Bremerella alba: one gene and its partner. Each later gene encodes a partner of the first gene's protein in a complex. Links are inferred from orthologs where the notes say so. Each region holds a gene or a part of one and is shown in the gene's direction. Other genes may lie near its edges. The genes, in order: HOV93_RS11220 and yajC.

The links.
Region 2: the proteins of HOV93_RS11220 (region 1) and yajC are in contact, whole or in part, in a crystal structure (PDB 2RDD), measured with the Escherichia coli proteins. The link is inferred for Bremerella alba from one-to-one orthologs.

The regions. Positions count from the first base shown.
Region 1 is NZ_JABRWO010000006.1:15,863-25,709, forward strand. Bases 3,981-7,733 are described here. They hold HOV93_RS11220 (efflux RND transporter permease subunit), read left to right. Parts: upstream 3,981-4,380; coding sequence 4,381-7,533; downstream 7,534-7,733. Other genes in these bases: HOV93_RS11215 (efflux RND transporter periplasmic adaptor subunit), read left to right, coding at 3,981-4,384; HOV93_RS11225 (bacterioferritin), read right to left, coding at 7,637-7,733. Also shown: HOV93_RS11205 (DUF1592 domain-containing protein), read left to right, coding at 1-1,032; HOV93_RS11210 (DUF1552 domain-containing protein), read left to right, coding at 1,055-2,485; more of HOV93_RS11215, read left to right, coding at 2,969-3,980; more of HOV93_RS11225, read right to left, coding at 7,734-8,107; HOV93_RS11230 (Gfo/Idh/MocA family protein), read right to left, coding at 8,224-9,567; HOV93_RS11235 (hypothetical protein), read right to left, coding at 9,752-9,847.
Region 2 is NZ_JABRWO010000008.1:312,039-320,895, forward strand. Bases 2,379-5,141 are described here. They hold yajC (preprotein translocase subunit YajC), read left to right. Parts: upstream 2,379-3,464; coding sequence 3,465-3,818; downstream 3,819-5,141. Other genes in these bases: HOV93_RS15555 (PQQ-binding-like beta-propeller repeat protein), read left to right, coding at 2,379-3,157; secD (protein translocase subunit SecD), read left to right, coding at 3,930-5,141. In the rest of the region: HOV93_RS15545 (DNA-directed RNA polymerase subunit alpha C-terminal domain-containing protein), read left to right, coding at 1-462; tRNA guanosine(34) transglycosylase Tgt, read left to right, coding at 528-1,694; more of HOV93_RS15555, read left to right, coding at 1,802-2,378; more of secD, read left to right, coding at 5,142-7,844; HOV93_RS15570 (LysM peptidoglycan-binding domain-containing protein), read left to right, coding at 8,398-8,857. UniProt on the Escherichia coli protein: The SecYEG-SecDF-YajC-YidC holo-translocon (HTL) protein secretase/insertase is a supercomplex required for protein secretion, insertion of proteins into membranes, and assembly of membrane protein complexes.

The DNA.
Region 1 (9,847 bases):
CTGCAACAAAACGGACCTGCCCGGATCGTGACCTTTTCGCGTGATACGAGCAATCGTAACTTCACCCTGGGACAAGAGAAAAAGAAGTACGACGCACGCCTGCGCACGAAAAAGACCGATCGCAACGGCTTGCCGGCGGTCGGCAGCGACGCTGGCCAGGTGAAGACGCAGCGTACGCACGTGGTTTATACCAAGGACCAACAAGGGCTCGCACGGCTTTACATTGACGGGCAACCGGCAGGCGAACGTAAGGGACTAGGGGACTTCTCGAACTGGGACGGCGAGATGGTATTCGGCCTGGCGAACGAGGTCACCGGCGATCGGCCATGGCTCGGAACGCTGCACTCCGTGGCGATCTATGATCGTGCGTTTGACGCAGAGGAGGTGGGCGTGCAGTACGAACCTATCCGCAGATACGACCTGGGCGAGATTCCCCAGCGGGGAGGTCTCTTGACGCAAGGGAGCACGTTGACCCTGGGCGGCGATAACGCCTCGATGGTGAGCCGGGGGCTCTTCGTGTTGCACGAACTGCTATACAGTCATGTCGGGGCACCGCCCCCCTGCGTCGATACGAGCCCTGTGCCTACCAAACCAGGTTTGACGCAACGTGGCATTGCCTTAGAACGAATCAACAATGCTTCTTGCGGTGGGTGCCACTCGCGATTTGAACCGCTGGCCTTCGGGCTCGAGAGGTTCGATGGGATCGGGGCGTTTTCCGAGCGTGATCGACACGGGAATCTACTACGAGAAGACGGCGAGATCCTGCTGCCAGGAACCGAGCAGGCGGTGAAGTATAAGTCATCCCGCCAGATGATGGAGATTCTCGCTGCGAGTGATCGTGTGGGGATGGGGATCACTCGAAAGCTTGTTCAGTTCGCGATTTCTCGCCCTTTGGTCTCTAACGACGAGGCCATCGTCAAGCAGATTCACGAGCAAGCTCAGGCCAACGGCGGCACGTATCAAGCTGTTATGCGGGCCATCGTCCTTAGCGATCTGGTTCAGAAGTTTCCCCTATCCAAAACATCACGGTAACTATTCCTTCTGGTAATCACCGATGAAACGAACGTATCTCAATCGTCGGACACTGCTTCAAGGTCTAGGCTCGGTTGCCATTGGGTTGCCGCTGCTCGAAGAAATGACCGTTACGCCGGTGCTGGGGGCCGCCAAGGCAGAGATTCCGGTGCGCGCCTTCAATTTGTTTTTCGGACTCGGGATCCCTGCGCCTCTCCAAAGCGAAGGTTACGACGGCGTACTTGAACCACTCAAGCCGCTGCGAGACAAGTTGCTCATCATGCGGAATGTCGATCATGTTCGCTGTGACATGCCGGGCATCAATGCTCACTTCGACGGGGCATCGGCGGCTTTTACGGCGATGCCCGCCGAAGGAACTGCCAAAGCGGGTGGTCCTTCGATCGATCAATTGGTTCGCCAACAATATCATCCCAATGGTCTTCCGCCGGGAATGATTTCGACGCTGATCGCCGGGACGTTCTTTCGCCGCAGTCGTGTGGTGCGCTATACCCATAGCTTTAAAGACGACGGCACACCGGCGGCTGCCATGCAGGAAAAGCCGCGGGATTTGTTCAGCCGAATCTTTGGGGAAGTCCCTAGTGATTCACTTGATCCCCGCCGGCAGCGATTGTCGCGAAGCGTGCTCGATAGCGTTGTGCAACAGGCACAATATTACACCGGGCAAACATCGCCGCTGGGCAAGGTCTCGCGGTCGCGTTTGCAAGATCACCTTGATCGCGTGCGAGAGTACGAACAGCGAACGATCGAGTTCGAGAAGAAATCCCAAGCACAACGAAAAGAACTTCCGGTGCCGCCGGCCTCTCAGTTGCCGCACGGAAACGAGGCCGATCCAAGCGGGCAAGGTATCGATATCACCTTGGAAGAACTCACGACCGAGTGGCGATTGATGGCCGACCTGTACGCGCTGGCCATTTCCATGGATCGCTGTCGCTTTGGGTCGCTCACCTTTCTAGCCGCAGGCGAACGCATTCGCTTGAGCGGCGATTACGAATTCAACGGCGAGAAGCGGTTTGTCTTCGACGACGAAAAACAGCTGAAGGCCAGCGGGGATAAAGGGTGCAGCCACGAATGGTGGCACAAATTCAAAGAGAATAAACCGAACGAGCAGTTGCGGGCTCACGCACACATGAAAATGCGTGAGATCGCCTACTTCTTACAGCGGCTCGACGAGCAGGACGCGATCGAGGCCAACGGCAAAACCATTTTGGAGAACTCTCTGTTCACCATCAGTACCGAGTCTGGTGATGGCCGCCACAATGATGTGAAGCGAGAACTTTCAGGCGTGTTCCATGCGGTCACCGGAGCCAATGGCCGCTTCAAGACTGGCGAAACGATCGACGTTAAAGCGGAAGGACTCGACGCCTACAACGAGCTGCTTCGTGGTATGGGCGCTCAGCGAAACCTGGGCCCGCTTCAACGCGATAAGAAATCAGTCGATCAGATTCGAGCGTAAATATCCTACGCTTACCTTTTATTCCCTATGGTGACTTAAAATCCACTCCTTAGAGCCACTCTAACTGGACACTTAGACAGCTAAATGTTTACGTGGAAGATTTTATCGACTTTCTTGTCGAGTTTTTTTCCGCTACCAAGGACATAGCGTTCCCATCACTTAAGGGGGATTGTGTCATTTCAAACCAGGTCCCTCTAACGGGCCGTTTTGTGTGGTGAAATGTAATCTAGGAAACGATATCGTTTCCATAATACCCGCTTTTGAGGCCAAACGACTAACCTAGGCCTTACCTGAGCTTTCTCTCGCTTTTGGTGGATTGGTTGTTACACGTTCTCGGGTTCCCGCGAACATCTTCTCTTGGTGAAAGGATTTGCCAAGGATCGCGCAGAATCGTTCTCTCGACGCGTCTGAGCAACTGACTAGAATTGGCAATCCATCCAAGAGGACTGTGCTAATTATGACACCAACCATTCAATAGGCTCTATGGAAACCCTTCGACGCTACCCAAAGGTGGCACTCGCCACGCTTGCATTTGGAATCTGCGTGATTGCTCATGCAGGTTGTTCTTCGGCACCCCAAGGCGCTGTGGATCGGCCTCCTCCGACGGTGACTGTTTCGCAGCCGATCACGAAACAGATTGTTGAGTGGGACGCCTATACCGGCCGTCTCGAACCAATCGAATTCGTGGAAATTCGGGCAAGGGTTAGCGGCTATCTTCAGTCGATCCACTTCGACGAAGGTCAGATCGTCAATCAAGGGGATCTACTCTTTGTCGTGGATCAGCGACCTTTTATCGCGGCGCTGAACGGCGCCAAGGCTACCCTGGGTCAGGCCCAGGCCCAAATGGCTCAAGCGAAGGCGCAACTCGATGAATCGCGTGCTCAGAAGAAGCAAGCCGAAGCAGAGTTGAATCTGGCCCAGGCCCGCGTTAATCGAACGCGAACGTTGCGGACCTCGAACGCAGTCGCTCAAGACGAACTCGATCAACGTGAAGCGGAATTTACACAAGCCGAAGCAGATATAACGGCCTCGGACGCAGGCATCGGGCTGGCCGAAGCCGGCGTGGCGACGGCTCAGTCGGCGATCCATTCGGCCGAAGCAGCGATCGAAACGGCGGAGCTTGATCTCAGTTACACAAAGATTCACGCGCCAGTGACCGGCCGTATTAGCCGGGAATATGTTACCGAAGGCAACCTCGTCAGTGGCGGTGCGGCGACATCTTCCCTGCTGACGACGATCACTTCGGTCAGTCCCATTTACTGCACGTTCGACGTCAACGAGCAGCAGGTTTTGAAGTACATTCGTTTGGCGCTGGAAGGAAAGCGAGAAAGCTCGCGATCGGCCAAGAACCCGGTGTACCTCGGATTGGCTGATGAAAAAGACTTCCCGCACATCGGTCATATGGATTTCGTCGACAACCGCTTCGACGCCGACACGGCCAGCATTCGAGTGCGTTGCATTTTTCGCAACGAAGACGAAGTCCTGGTCCCCGGCATGTTCGGCCGGGTTCGGTTGCCTGGCAGTGCTGCCTATCAAGCGGTCCTAATTCCCGATTCGGCAATTGGCACAGATCAGGCATCGCAGTACGTGTATGTTGTTGTAGACGGCAAGATCGAGCGGCGTAGCGTCGACGTGGGGCCGATGGTGGACGGTCTGCGTGTGGTGCGTAAAGGGCTCGATGGCAGCGAGTCGCTGGTCATCAAGGGGATCTTGCTGGTTCGACCAGAAATGGCCGTGAATGTCGAGAATGGTGAGATTGAAATTCGCGAAGACGGTCTGCCGCACGACTACACGCCCCTTCCGCAAGATCAGTGGATCTCACCAGGACTTAGTTCTATCGGTGCGCTTCATCAAAAGACGCAGACTGCAGTTGAAACGACCGAGGAGGCCGTCCGGTGAAGTTCCCTCATTTCTTTATCGAGCGTCCGATTTTCGCATCGGTGCTATCGTTTATCATCCTCTTGGTGGGTGGAATCACTTATTTCACGCTGCCGGTTTCGCAGTATCCCAGCGTGGCTCCGCCGACCATTGTCGTGCGTGCCAGCTATCCCGGGGCAACACCCCAGGTGATCGCCGACACGGTTGCAACGCCGATCGAGCAGGAGATGAACGGCGTCGACAACATGTTGTACATGGAGTCGTCCTCCAGTGCCGACGGCACCATGCAGTTGACGGTGACTTTCAAGCTGGGAACCAACCTGGATGACGCCCAGGTGCTGGTGCAAAACCGAGTGGCCATTGCCGAACCACGTCTGCCTGAGTCGGTTCGCCAGATTGGCGTTACGACCAGCAAGCAGATTCCCGATATGCTGATGGTGGTGCATTTAGAGTCGCCTGATGGTAGCCGCGATCAGCTTTATATCAGTAACTTTGCGTTTCTACGTATTCGCGATGCATTGATGCGTCTGGACGGGGTCGGTGACATTCGTATCGCTGGTGGTAACGAGTACGCCATGCGAGTATGGCTCGATATCGAGCGCATGACACACCTCGACCTGACACCCGCGGACGTGATCGGAGCGATTCGCGGGCAGAATGCGCAGGTCGCTGCCGGGGTGCTCGGACAGCCGCCCAATGATGGAACCGGCGCGTTTCAGCTAAACGTGACAACGGAAGGACGTCTGAAAGATACCGAGGAATTTGGCAACATCATCATTAAGCGGGGCGACGATGGTCGGGTTACCCGCCTGAGCGATGTTTCGCGCGTGGAACTGGGTGCCCAAGATTATTCGCGGCTTAGCTATCTTGATGGCAATCCGGCTGTCGCGGTACTCATTTATCAGCGGCCAGGCACCAATGCGGTCGATACGGCAAAAGAAGTCAAACAAACCATGGCCAATTTGGCCAACGACTTTCCCGAGGGGATTGGCTACCAGATTGCCTATAATCCAACTGACTTTGTCGAAGAATCGATTGCCGAAGTGTTCGATACGCTGTTGATCACCACAGTACTGGTGGTGTTTACGGTATTCATCTTTCTGCACGGCTGGCGACCGACCATTATTCCGGTGATCGCGATTCCGATCTCGCTGATCGGAACGTTTGCCGTGATGCAGTCGATGGGCGTCACGCTGAATACGTTATCTCTTTTCGGATTAGTGTTGGCGATTGGTATCGTGGTCGACGACGCGATCGTGGTCGTAGAGAATGTCGAGCGTCTGATCGCCGAAGGACTCTCGCCGCGTGAAGCAACCCATAAAGCAATGGACGAAGTCGGATCGGCGTTGATCGCCACGACCCTCGTGCTAATTGCCGTGTTTCTACCAACCGTTTTCATTCCCAGCATTAGTGGGCGGTTCTATCAGCAGTTCGCGATTACGATCGCTATTTCTACGGCGTTCTCGACGTTTGTGTCCCTGACGCTGAGTCCGGCATTGTGTGCATTACTACTGCGTCCTAAAGATGCCAAGAAAAATCGGATTGGCAAAGTAGTCGACTTCTTGTTTGGCTGGTTTTTCCGGCTGTTCAACAGGATGTTCGACATGACTAGCAATATTTACGCTGGCATCATTTCGCGAACGATCCGTGTTTCGGCCTTGGTATTGCTGCTGTATGTCGGGCTGCTGGTAGCTACCTATTACAGCTTTGGTATGGTCCCCAACGGTTTCATACCCCAGCAAGATCAAGGTTATCTGATCGTAGCGATTCAGCTGCCCGACGGGGCTGCCCTATCGCGAACAGACGAAGTCACGAAGGAGGTTGCCCGGAGAGGCGGCGAGATCGACGGCGTGAAGCACGCGGTTGGCATCGCCGGACTATCAGGCTCTACGTTTACCATCAGCCCGAGTGCCGCGGTGACGTTTCTTCCCTTGGAAGATGCCAAAGAGCGAAGTGCTCGGGGGCGACAAATTGAAGTGATTATAGGCGAGCTGCGGGAAAAGCTGAGCAGTATCAACGAGGCCCAGATTTTTGTGATACCTCCGCCCCCGGTTCGTGGTATTGGTCGTGGTGGCGGATATAAGATGTACGTACAAGACCGGAGCGGTGCCGGCCTCGAAGCACTTAGTCAGGTCACCAATCAGATTGCAGCCGAGGCAAATAAGCAGCCAGGACTGGTCCAGGTTTACTCGAACTATCGACTCAGTGTTCCCCAAATTCAAGCGAATGTCGACCGTACGAAGGCCGAGATGCTGGATGTCCCGGTGAATGATGTCTTTGCGGCACTGCAGGTCTATCTTGGTTCGGTCTACGTGAACGACTTCAATTTGCTGGGGAGAACCTATCGCGTGACAGCCCAGGCCGAGCCTGAGTTTCGCGATGAACCGAGCGACATTTTGCAACTCCGTACTCGAAGCACGCGAGGTGCTAGCGTGCCGTTGGCTTCGATCGTCGATGTCGAGCGCGTGGTCGGTCCCGATCGCCTGGTGCGTTTCAACTTGTACCCAGCCGCCGACCTCAACGGCGATACGGTCCCAGGCTTCAGCACCGGTCAGTCGCTCAGCACAATGGAACGGCTGGCAGACGAAAGCCTTCCGCCTGGGTTTGGCTACTCGTGGACCGATATCGCGTTTCAAGAACGTCAGGCAGGCAACACAATTATCTTCCTGTTCCCTTTGGCGGTCTTGTTTGTGTTTCTTACGCTTGCCGCTCAGTACGAAAGTTGGCTCTTGCCGCTGGCAATTATTCTGATCGTGCCGCTGTGTTTGTTATTTGCCATCATGGGGATCTGGTTCCGTGGGATGGACAACAACATCCTCACGCAGATCGGTTTCATTGTGTTGGTGGGTCTGGCATGTAAGAATGCGATTCTGATTGTCGAGTTCGCCAAAGCGGAAGAAGATGCCGGCAAAGACCGGTTTGAAGCGGCCGTCGAAGCTTGTCGCCTACGACTTCGCCCGATCTTGATGACGGCGTTTTCGTTCATTTTGGGCGTGATTCCACTGCTGATTGCCACTGGTGCCGGCTTTGAAATGCGTCGTGTGCTAGGAACGGCCGTTTTCGCTGGAATGTTGGGCGTGACGATTTTCGGCTTGTTCCTGACCCCGGTCTTTTACGTGGTGCTACGGAAGTTCGCCAAAAAGATCAAAAAGGAACCAAGCGAAGCTTAGAGAGCTGCGATTTTGCAAACACGCGAAAGAGTAAGGGCGATGCTGACGGAAGTTGGCATCGCCCTTGTTTGCTTTGGAATCGTACCGGTGAAGGTATTGCTGCTTACGGCGAGGACATGTGCTTGGCGATGTAAGCCGCTTCGCCCATGCGTTCGATCAGGTCGAGCTGGAGTTCCAGCCAGGCCATGTGCCCTTCTTCGTCCAAGACGATCTTCTCGAAGATTTGACGCGTTCCGATATCGGAATCGGCGGAAGCTTGCTGCGAGGCCTTGGTGTAGAACTCGATCGCTTCCTTTTCGTCGTTCATATCGGTTTTGAAGATTGCCTGAAGCGTTTCGGCGCGGACCGGAGTTTTGTCAAACGTCAAACGCGGTTCGCCTTTGAGGAAGAGTATGCGATTGAGGTACTCGTCGGAGTGCCCCAGCTCTTCCTGCATTTCTTCCCGCATCCGTTTGGCCAGTAGATCAAGTCCCCAATCTTCCAGCACAGCTGCATGCAGCTGATACTGATGGCTGGCCGTCAGCTCCATCGACAGGGCCTTCTGCAGATTCTCAATAGACTTTTCTCTCGACATGGGTTTTCTCCCAGAGACGCGATCAATTGGTTGTTGGATCAGCGTGCGAACTCAACACGCTGATCCTATCATTGTACCGCGATCTGTCCCCAGTCGGTAACCAGGAGGACTGGTGCTTAAACCCAGGCCGGTTCCCATCCCTTGGCATACGACTTGGTAAGCCAAGGTTCTGCTTCCGTGAAATTGGGGATCTTCATCTCTTCAGCATTCCACTTCAGCATTTGACCTGGGAAGCGAATGCCGACGGTACCCAAAAGGACCGTTTCAGTCAGAGGGCCTGAGTAATCGAATGTCGAGGTCGTTTCGGCTTCGCCACGCGCGGCATCAGCCCACTGCACGTAATGGTCGACGCTTGGCACTTCTTCGATGGTTGCTTCTGCATCGGCACCCGTTAAGAAGAGCTTGGGCATGGCAACGTGAGGAATGACAAGCGTTCCCTTCTCGCCAATCAGGACGGATCCTGCGTTCGGAAGCGAATACGACTTGGGCAAGTAGGCCGTGACTTCCGCAGGTGGGCGGACACCGGCTGCGTCGTACCAGGTAACGTTAATCGTATCACCAGAGGTGTGCTTGGTCCCTGGGAATACATAACGCACCGTTGCACTTTCGGTCCAGGTTTCTGGATTGAGCGGTGGTGCTTCGGCCGTCAATTGCAGGGGCGCTGTCAGCTCAAGTGATTTGAAGACCGGGTCGAGAATATGACAACCAAAGTCGCCAAGCTGTCCCGTGCCATAGTCCTGCCAGCCCCGCCAGTTGAACGGATGGTAGAGCCCGGTCTTGTAAGGACGACGGGGGGCGACCCCTTGCCAGAGGTCCCAGGCCACCGTCTTGGGGATAGGATCTTCCCCGGTCGGACGATCGATGTTGCGGGGCCAGCTAGGGGTGCCGGCCTGCCACGAATGGACTTCTTTAACCTTGCCAATTTTGCCGGCATGCACCAAAGCGACTGCCGTGCGATAGGCGGCGTGCGATTGAATCTGGTTGCCCATTTGCGTGACGACTTTATTGCGTTGGGCGGCTTCTTTCATCTGCCGAGATTCAAAGACGGTATGCGTCAGTGGCTTCTGGCAAAAGACGTGCTTGCCTAGTTGCATGGCGGCCAGCGAGACCGGGGCATGCATGAAGTCAGGCGTAGAAACGATCACACCGTCGACACCATCTGAGTTATCTAGCAGTTTTCGCCAATCGGAGTAGGTCTTGGCGGCGGCATATCTCTCGGCGGCTCGGCCCAGGTGATTCTTGGAACTGTCGATATTGCACAGTGCGGTGACCTCGACGGCAGGGCTTGCAGCGACACCAACAAGGTCGCTCCAACCTTTGCCACCCGTGCCAACACTGGCAACACGCAGACGATCGTTGGCACCCAGTACACGAGAATAACTAACCGCTGGCAGGGCCAACGCGGCACTGGCGATCCCTAAGGTTTTAATAGCTTGACGACGATTCAGCTTACCGGTCATAGATGTCTCTCAAAGCGCTCGAAGGTAGGAAATGGTAGGTGGGAGCACCAAGTCTTACGAATAAGCGCGGCGTCGTCAACGCTTTTTCGCTAAGAAAAGCAGCGTAGAGAGATCATTGACCGAAACAGCGTATGAGAATCGCCAGGCGGAGTTACCCTGAGGTACCCGTTTGAGCTTGCGCTGATTAGTACTCTTCAGGGACCAGCGCCGGGTCGATCGTCAGTTGGGTCCCGTCGGGAAGGGGGACGACGCGGTCCTCTTGCCACTGGGGAAGGTTTTC
Region 2 (8,857 bases), on another replicon or contig:
AGCATTCCGGTTACCGATTTCGAGTTGTCGGTCCGAAGTCGGAACTGTCTGCAGAAGATGGGCATCATGACTTTGGGCGACCTATGCCGCTGCTCAGAGCAAGAGCTTTTGGCGAGTAAGAACTTCGGCGAAACGTCACTGGTTGAGATCCGTGACATGCTGCGTTCTAAAGGGCTGGAATTGGGCCAGGCGTCGACTGAAAAGCCATCGACACCTGAGGTCAGCTACGATACTTCCGGTTTGTCTCCAGACGAGCAGGCACTGCTGGATCGTCCCATTGCTGAACTCAGCCTGTCGGTTCGTGCTCGCAAGTGCATGGTTCGCTTGGGGATTTCCACCATTGGCGAACTGGTTCGACGCACCGGCGATGAACTTCTCGAATGCAAGAACTTCGGCGTGACTAGCTTGAACGAAGTTCGCGAGAAGCTGACTAACTACAACCTGAAGCTTCGCGGCGACTAACTTGTCGTTGTGTGGCCAGTGGCCTGCAAACTTAAACCCATGCGGAAAGCCGCGTGGGTTTTTTCATGGAGCTTCGAGACACTTTGGAACAATCGACGTTTGATCGTCCCGCAGAAGCCGACTGGTTTCAGTACCGTTTGAAGCACGAAGATGGCACCTCGAAGGCGCGTCGCGGAGAATTTGTGACGCCGCATGGCGCAGTGCAAACGCCTGCTTTCATGCCGGTTGGAACCCAGGGGACGGTCAAAGGTCTTGAGATCGGCATGGTGCGGCAGACCGGTGCCGAGATGATCTTGGGGAACACATACCATCTTTCGCTGCGGCCGGGGGATGACATCGTTGCCGAGCTCGGTGGGCTTCACCGATTCATGGACTGGCAGGGCCCCATCCTGACCGACAGTGGCGGCTTTCAGATTTTCAGTCTTGCGCAGATGCGAAAGATCACCGAGAAAGAGGCCATCTTCCAGTCGCATATCGATGGCCGCAAAATCCATCTTTCGCCTGAACGAAGTATCGAGATTCAAGAGAATCTAGGCAGTGATATTGCCATGGTGCTCGACCACGTGGTCGAGTTGCCCAACGAAACGAAGGTGATTCGTGAAGCGATGGACCGCTCAATCCGTTGGGCGAAGCGATGCCAAGATGCTGCGTCGCGAAAAGATCAGGCTCAGTTTGCGATTGTTCAGGGAGGGCTCGATGAAAGTCTTCGCGTGGAATGCGCCGAGCGTCTGGCCGAGCTGAATTTCCCCGGCTATGCCATCGGCGGGTTGAGTGTCGGTGAACCGCCTCCAGAGATGTATCGAATTCTCGACGCGACCTGCCCTACCCTACCGGCGAATAAGCCACGGTACTTGATGGGCGTTGGCCGGCCTGAAGATCTGTTAGAGGGGATTCGTCGCGGTGTCGACCTGTTTGATTGCGTGATGCCCACACGTAACGGCCGCAACGCGTTGGCCTTCACCGATGAAGGGACCGTTCGTCTTCGCAATGCAAAGCACCAGCGAGATCCTACCCCCTTGGACTCGAAGAGCGTTCCTCAGGTTGCGGGACTCAGTCGGGCCTATTTTCGTCATTTATTTATGGCGAAGGAGATGTTGGGCCCCATCTTATTGTCGCTACACAATGTGGCTTATTATCAGCGGCTGATGCGTGAGGCTCGGCAAGCGATTGAAGAAGATCGATTCGAAGCCTATTACGAGCAAAAGATGGCAGGTTGGTCGTCTGGTGGGTAGGTCTTTCTCGAGTTATTCACGAAGTTTTTGAATCCATACTGCGGCATTCGGCTTCCAAGGGGTACGTCGTACTCTTTGCCTGCGCGCCAACCATGAAGGAACTCTTGATGCATCTATTGCCCGTTGCTGGCCGATCCCTGTTGGTCACCACGTTTTCTGTTGCTTTGGTCTTCTTGGCTTCTCAGGCTGGGATGGCGGATGACTGGCCCCAATGGATGGGACCGCAACGCGATGATGTGTACCGTGAGTCAGGCGTCATCAACGCTATTCCCGAGGATGGATTGAAGGTCAAGTGGCGCGTTCCGATTTCTGGTGGCTATGCCGGCCCAGCGGTCGCCAATGGCCGTGTTTTTGTGACCGATTATCTAGCGGCATCCAACGAAATCTCCAATAATCCCGGCGCACGGCAGGATCGCCAAGGAAAAGAACGCGTGCTCGCTTTCAGTGCCGAGTCCGGCGAAAAACTGTGGGAGTACGCCTACGATCGACCGTATTCCATTAGCTACGCTGTGGGGCCGCGATGCACTCCGAGCGTCGATGGCGACCTGCTCTATTGGATGGGTGCCGAAGGCGATTTGGTCTGTTTACAGGTCGAAACAGGCGAACTCGCGTGGCGTCGGAGTCTGGTAGATGACTTTGGTGCTGAGATCCCAATTTGGGGATGCTCTGGCCATCCCCTAGTGGATGGCGACCTGCTTTACGTCATGGTGGGGGGCGAAGGGCAAGGGGTTGTTGCTTTCGATAAACGCTCCGGCGAGGTGCAGTGGAAGGCGCTCGACACGAAGATGGGCTATGCACCGCCATCGATTATTGAAACTAGCGGTACTCGGCAGTTGATCATCTATCACCCGGAAGGGGTGTCGTCGCTCAATCCCAAGACCGGGCAGCAGTATTGGGAAATCGACATTGAGCCAGCTTTCGAGATGTCGATTGCTCGCCCTATGGTCGAAGGGAACCGGATGTACGCCAGCGGAATTGGGAACCAATCGGTCATGATCGAGCTGGAAGAAGATCAGCCCGGGGCAAAAGCACTTTGGTATGGCGAGCCGAAGACCTCGGTTTATAGCGGTACCGCGACCCCTTTGTTTGTGGATGGGGTGGTCTACGGCAGCGACTGTAGCGTCGGTAGTCTGATCGCAGTGGATGCCAGCAATGGGGATCGCTTATGGACAAACTTCCAGGCGACCAAGCCTGACGAAACTCGGTTCATCAAGCACGGCACTGCGTTTCTAACGCGGCTCGGGGAGAGTGACCGGTATCTTGTTTTCAGCGAAGTTGGCGATTTATTAGTTGCCAAAATGACTAAAAGCGGCTTCGAGTCACTGGGGCGCTTCCATGTTTTGGACCCGACCAGCGAAGCATTTGGCCGCCAGGTTGTCTGGACGCACCCTGCTTATGCCAATCAAACCGGCTTTTTCCGAAACGACAAAGAACTTGTCGCGGTCGATCTAGCACAAGAATAGGTCTAATGGGGTGGTTTGGGCAATTCCCGTCGTCAACAAGATGATCGCAGAGGGTAAATGGTGGTCTATCAGGCCACCTTTTGCCGTTTTTGGGCGGATTGGCCGCTATTGCCGGTATAGAACGAAACTCTTATCATGAGCGGTTTCGATGTGCTGTCACTTGGTTGACGGTACAGAAGCAAGTCCATTCTCTCGCTGATTCTGACCTTATTCAGGAGTGACAGCGACCCAACTAGGGTTGCCGTGACAACTGGGACAGCGGAATGCGATCAGTGAGCCAGGCAAGTGGTAGGAAGCGTCGGCGGAAATGTTTGATTTGACGGCAATGCCGGTTCACATCTTAGCGCAAGAAGGCGGTTTCGCGAATCCTCTCACCTGGCTTCCCATTGTGGCCATTCTGGTGTTGGGTTATTTCATGTTGATCCGGCCGGAGCAAAAAAAAGCTTCCGATGCCCAGAAAATGCTGGAAGGGATCAAAAAAAATGACCGCGTGGAAACGATCGGAGGGATCATCGCCACCGTGGTCAGTGTGAAGAAAGACCAGCAAGAGGTTGTGCTTCGCCTGGACGAAAAGTCGGGCACAGAGTTGCGGGTTCGTTTGCGAGCGATCGCCACTGTTCTCTCGAGAGAGGGAAAAGCGAGCGATAACGCCGAATCCTGATTTCCGCCTATTGCGGCTCGAATGGACGATTCAAGGACGAATTCCCCTTTCCATATTCCACCATACGACTTGCCAGGAAGCGCAGACGCTGCCAAGGCTTGGAGACACGTAATGCAGAAGAGTTGCACGATTTTTGCTGTCATGCTCGTGCTGTCGCTGACCGTCACATTGATGACCGGCGTCGATTTCGGGCTGGACGCCGGCGGAAGTTCGTGGCTGGGCTCAACCGCGATGGCACAAGAAGCGCCGTCGACGGAAGTTCCCGTCCCCACGACAGATGTCGCACCAGTTGAAGCACCGAGTTCTGGAGGTTCGCAAACATTCAATGTGTTGGGGATTATTCTCCTCACCATTGTGGTGCCGTACGTGTTGGGCTTTTGGCTGGCGACCGCGATTCGCATGCCGGAGCTGAGCCGCAAGCTGGGCATTACCTTTGCCAGCCTGGTTTGCAGTGTCACGGTTTGCTTTCTGCTCTGGCCGCCCAAGTTTGGTATCGACCTGCAAGGTGGTGTCATTCTGGTGTATGAAGTCGACGAGCAGGCCAGTTTGGATTTGCTTGCCTCGGATGTCAGTTCCGAGAACACCGGCATGAATCTGACGCCGGAACGGCAGCTCGAGCAAGGTACCGCTCAGTTGATCACTCAGCTGCAAAAACGTATCAATCCATCGGGTGTTTCCGAAGTGATCATTCGCCCCTACGGCGAAAATCAGGTGGAAGTGATCGTTCCGCAAGCCGAGTCGTCCGACCTCGATTCGATCAAGCGACTCATCACCAAAGCAGGTGTGCTCGACTTTATGATCGTGGCTAACAAGCAAGACCACGATTACCTGTTCACGCGTGCCGAAGACGAAGCTCAGATAGGCGTGACTTATGTCAGCGACCGTGAAGGCAACCGCATCGGACGCTGGGTTCGTGTCGACGACGAAGCCCGCGGGGCCGTTGGTGAACCGAACTTTGCCGATCCAAACTTGACGCCGTACCTCAACAGCCAACGTCACTTAGTGCGTGGCGGTGGCCCTGGCGTTCCGTTTGAAGTGCTGATGCGTGTCGAACGTCCGGAGGCTCGCCTGGGTGGTAAGCATCTGTCTTCGTCGAGGGTACAACGTGACGAATATGGTAAGCCAGCGGTTGGGTTTGAGTTTGGTGTCGATGGTGCTAATCGCATGGGACGCCTATCGCAGGAAAACCTGAGTGAGACCAACATCCCGCGTAAGCTTGGGATTGTGATGGATAACTATCTGATCTCGGCTCCGCGAATCAACGCAATGATCACCGATAGCGGTATCATCACCGGCGATTTCACGCAGCAAGAGGTGACCGACCTGGTACAGGTGCTTCGCAGCGGTAAGCTGCCGGTTGTGCTCCGTAAGGAACCGATCAGCGAACAGCAAATCAGTGCTACGCTGGGTGACGATACGATCCGTAAGGGGAAGGTCGCCATTTCGGTCTCGCTGATTGCCGTGCTAATTTTCATGGCCATCTATTACCGTGTTGCCGGTTTGGTCGCCTGTTTTGCCCTGGTTTTCAACCTGGTGTTGATCCTAGCTGTCATGATTGCCATTAAGGCTGACCTGACGCTTCCGGGGATTGCCGGTTTGGTGTTAACCGTGGGTATGGCGGTGGACGCCAACGTGCTGATTTTCGAGCGGATACGCGAAGAGATCAACGGCGGGGCCACGCTGCGAGTTGCTCTTTCCAACGGTTTCGGCAAAGCGATGTCGACTATCGTGGACGCGAATATTACGACATTGATTACCGCCGCCGTGTTGTATCGCATTGGTACCGATCAGGTGCGTGGTTTCGCCGTGACGTTGTTTGTCGGTATTTTGATGAGTATGTTCACCGCGATCTATGTTTCGCGTGGCATCTTCGACATTCTCGAAAAGAAACGTCTTCTCACGACGCTCAAGTTCCTGCCATCGGCCTCTAGCATCGGCTACGACTTCATCGGCAAGCAGAAGGTTGCCGGGATGATCTCGCTGGTCGTGATTCTGGTCGGCATGATCGGAGTGGGTGTTCGTGGCAAGGATATCTTCGATATCGACTTCAACGGTGGTTCTTCGGTACAGGTCTTCCTGGAAGAACCGATGCCCATCTCTGAAATTCGGAGCAAGTTGACCGACGTACTGCCAGACCTCTCGGTCAGTGCTGTGACAATGGAAGGCTACGAGGATCGTATCTATAAGGTCGATACCTCGATGTCGGAATATGGTCAGCTTGGCAAGGTCGTCGTCACCGATCGCACCGGAGCTTCGGCCGAGGTCGACTTGGCAGGCGTTGAAACCCTGAGCGGGATCATCGACCGTCTTGCCACCGCTGAAGTAGGCGTGGCCATCTTGCCGAACACGGACGGGGACGGAATTGAATTCCAAGACGAGACAGGTGCTGATTCGGGTGCGATGTCTGTTAAAAATGTCGACGACGACACGCAGACGGCAGATCACCTGCGAATGAACTTCAGCACCGATGCTTTACGGTACAACACTGGTGCGATTCCGGCCGGTGTTGAAGTGGTTCAGGATCGGATCTCGCGAGTATTTACCGGCCCCAATGGCGAGAGCCAGCTGGTGATGCATAACATGGACTTCGTGCCGCCAACTGCCGCCCCAGGTAGTCAGGCTGCACCGCCAGCGAAGATCGAAGCTCCCGAAACCTCGCCGACAACGACGGAGCCTGTCCAGTCAGCTCCGGAACCGGAAGCGACTTCGGAGAAAGAAGAAGTTCCGGCAGAAACGACGGAAGAAAAGCCTGAGGCTCCCGAAGGTGACATGCAGTCGTTCATCGCGCCTGTTTCTTCGCACCTGATGGCCATGCTGCCGTGGCACGTTACCCTCGACGTCCTGCTGCAAGATAACGGCGAGGGAGAATCGCCTGCTCCAGAGCAACCGGCTGATGAGGCCCCTGCCGAAGAAAAGCCAGCGGAGGAAAAAACCGCGGAAGAACCGGCAGCGGAAGAGAAGCCGATGGAAGACGCTCCGACCGAGGAGAAGCCAGCTGCAGAACCAGCCGCTCCGATGGAAGAAGCTCCGGCTGCTGAGGCACCGATGGCCGAGTCTCCTATGACAGATGATTCTGCTCCGGCGAACCCGATGGCTGAATCACCAACCGAAGAAGCTCCTGGAACAGGTCCAGCGGTTGATCCTACGAATCCGCTGGCCTCTGGTGCTGAAGCTCCTCGCTTTAACACCGAGACCGAAATGTCGTTTGACGAAGGTATCAGTGCCGAAACGGTACGGACTTTAGTCAATGATGCGGCCGATCACTTACGCGTAGCTCGCCCAGATATTGCTCTCTTGGATAGCGAAGGGAAAGCGTTGCCGGTCGATAGTCGCGTCAGTCAAACGACGTGGATGGTCAAGCTTTCCACTACGCCTGATCAGTCCGCAGAGATTCTGGAGCAGGTTAGTAAGAAGCTCGAATCGACGCCTGTCTGGCCTTCGTCCAGCAAGATCGGTAGCAAGGTCGCCGGCGACATGCAAACAATGGCGATCCTGGCCATCGGTTTTTGTTTGATTGGGATCGTGGGCTACATTTGGTTCCGCTTTCAAAGTGTGGCCTTTGGTGTTGCCGCTGTGGTTGCGTTGGTGCACGACGTTTTAGTCACGCTCGGCTTTATTGCTCTGAGCGTCTGGTTGGCTCCTTTCTTAGGGTTCCTGCAGGTCACGGAATTTAAGATTAGCCTGCCGGTCGTTGCTGCCTTTTTGACGATCATTGGTTATTCGCTGAACGATACGATTGTGATCTTCGATCGTATTCGCGAAGTTCGCGGCAAGAGCCCCGACCTGACTAGCGAGATGGTCAACATCAGTATTAATCAAACGCTAGGACGTACGTTGCTAACCTCGCTCACAACGTTGATCGTGGTGCTCATCCTGTTCTTCATTGGTGGCGAAGGGATTCATAGCTTCTCGTTCTCGTTGGTGATTGGCGTGATTGCTGGTACTTACAGCACCGTCTTTATCGCGTGCCCGGTTCTGATTTGGTTGATGAACCGCGATAAGAACACCAAGAAAGCGGAAGCTTAGAGGGGGTATGCCCTCAGCTTCGCTAATCGGCAAACTCTACGAAGTCGGCATCAAGTGATGTCGACTTCTTTTTTTGCGCTCATACCTAACGTTCTCGCCCGAACTGGTCAGCGCAAGCATTGCGTATCGGTAATTAGAAGCAGTGTTCCTCTTCCCTTGGCATAGGTGCCGCTGCTGGCTGGGCCTTTGATATGGGGTTTCCATGAATGAGGCCAAAGCGGTCTTCGTCGGTTTTTCGGCGAACTTCGGATCGGGTCCTGAAGCAAGCCGCTGAGCTTTGTTTTCAACAAGGCGAGCTCGGCAGTGGCACCTTGAGCCAACTGGTTTTTTCACTACGTTTTTCGCAGCCGGAAAAGTCTTCCAGCGCAAAGTTTGCCTGACAGGTGCGTCGAGTATGTTCGCACCACCTCGGCGAGAAAAACGTGTTTGGGCACGACAGAAAATGAAGAGAGCGACGCTAGCATGCGTCGATGAAACGAAGCATCAGGATGGTCTTCGGATAGTAATGCAATGGATGGCGTACACGTGACTCCCCAAGATGACGGTACGCGAAATGAATGGCGATTCCAAGTTTCTTACCTTGGCTGCACTCGGAGTGATTGGCCTTGGTTCCGCTATGCCCTATTGGTCGGCATGGTCTGCTCCTAATCAGGCTCCGCCTGAGATTTCCACCGCCCAGCCGGCGGCACCACAACCAGCGGACGAGCCTCGGCTTACCGCGCAGCAGTATTGGGATCAACAAGTATCCCGTCCCGACGTCGTGACGCTAACGCCTCGCGGTGGGCAAAGTATGGGTCTCGATAACCCTGCCCAGATTCCTTCCCTTTCGATGGACATGCAGCAAGCGACTCCGGTCGCGGCCCAGCCAATTTTGGCGAACGTGCCCATTAATCAAGTAGGTAGTGTCTCGCTGGCTTCCCGTGTGGAAGACATGGGCGCACCCAAGACGGCCTCACGTGCGGTGGTTCCCATCGAGATCCCTGGCTCAGCAAGACCGCTGCCGCCTACGATGA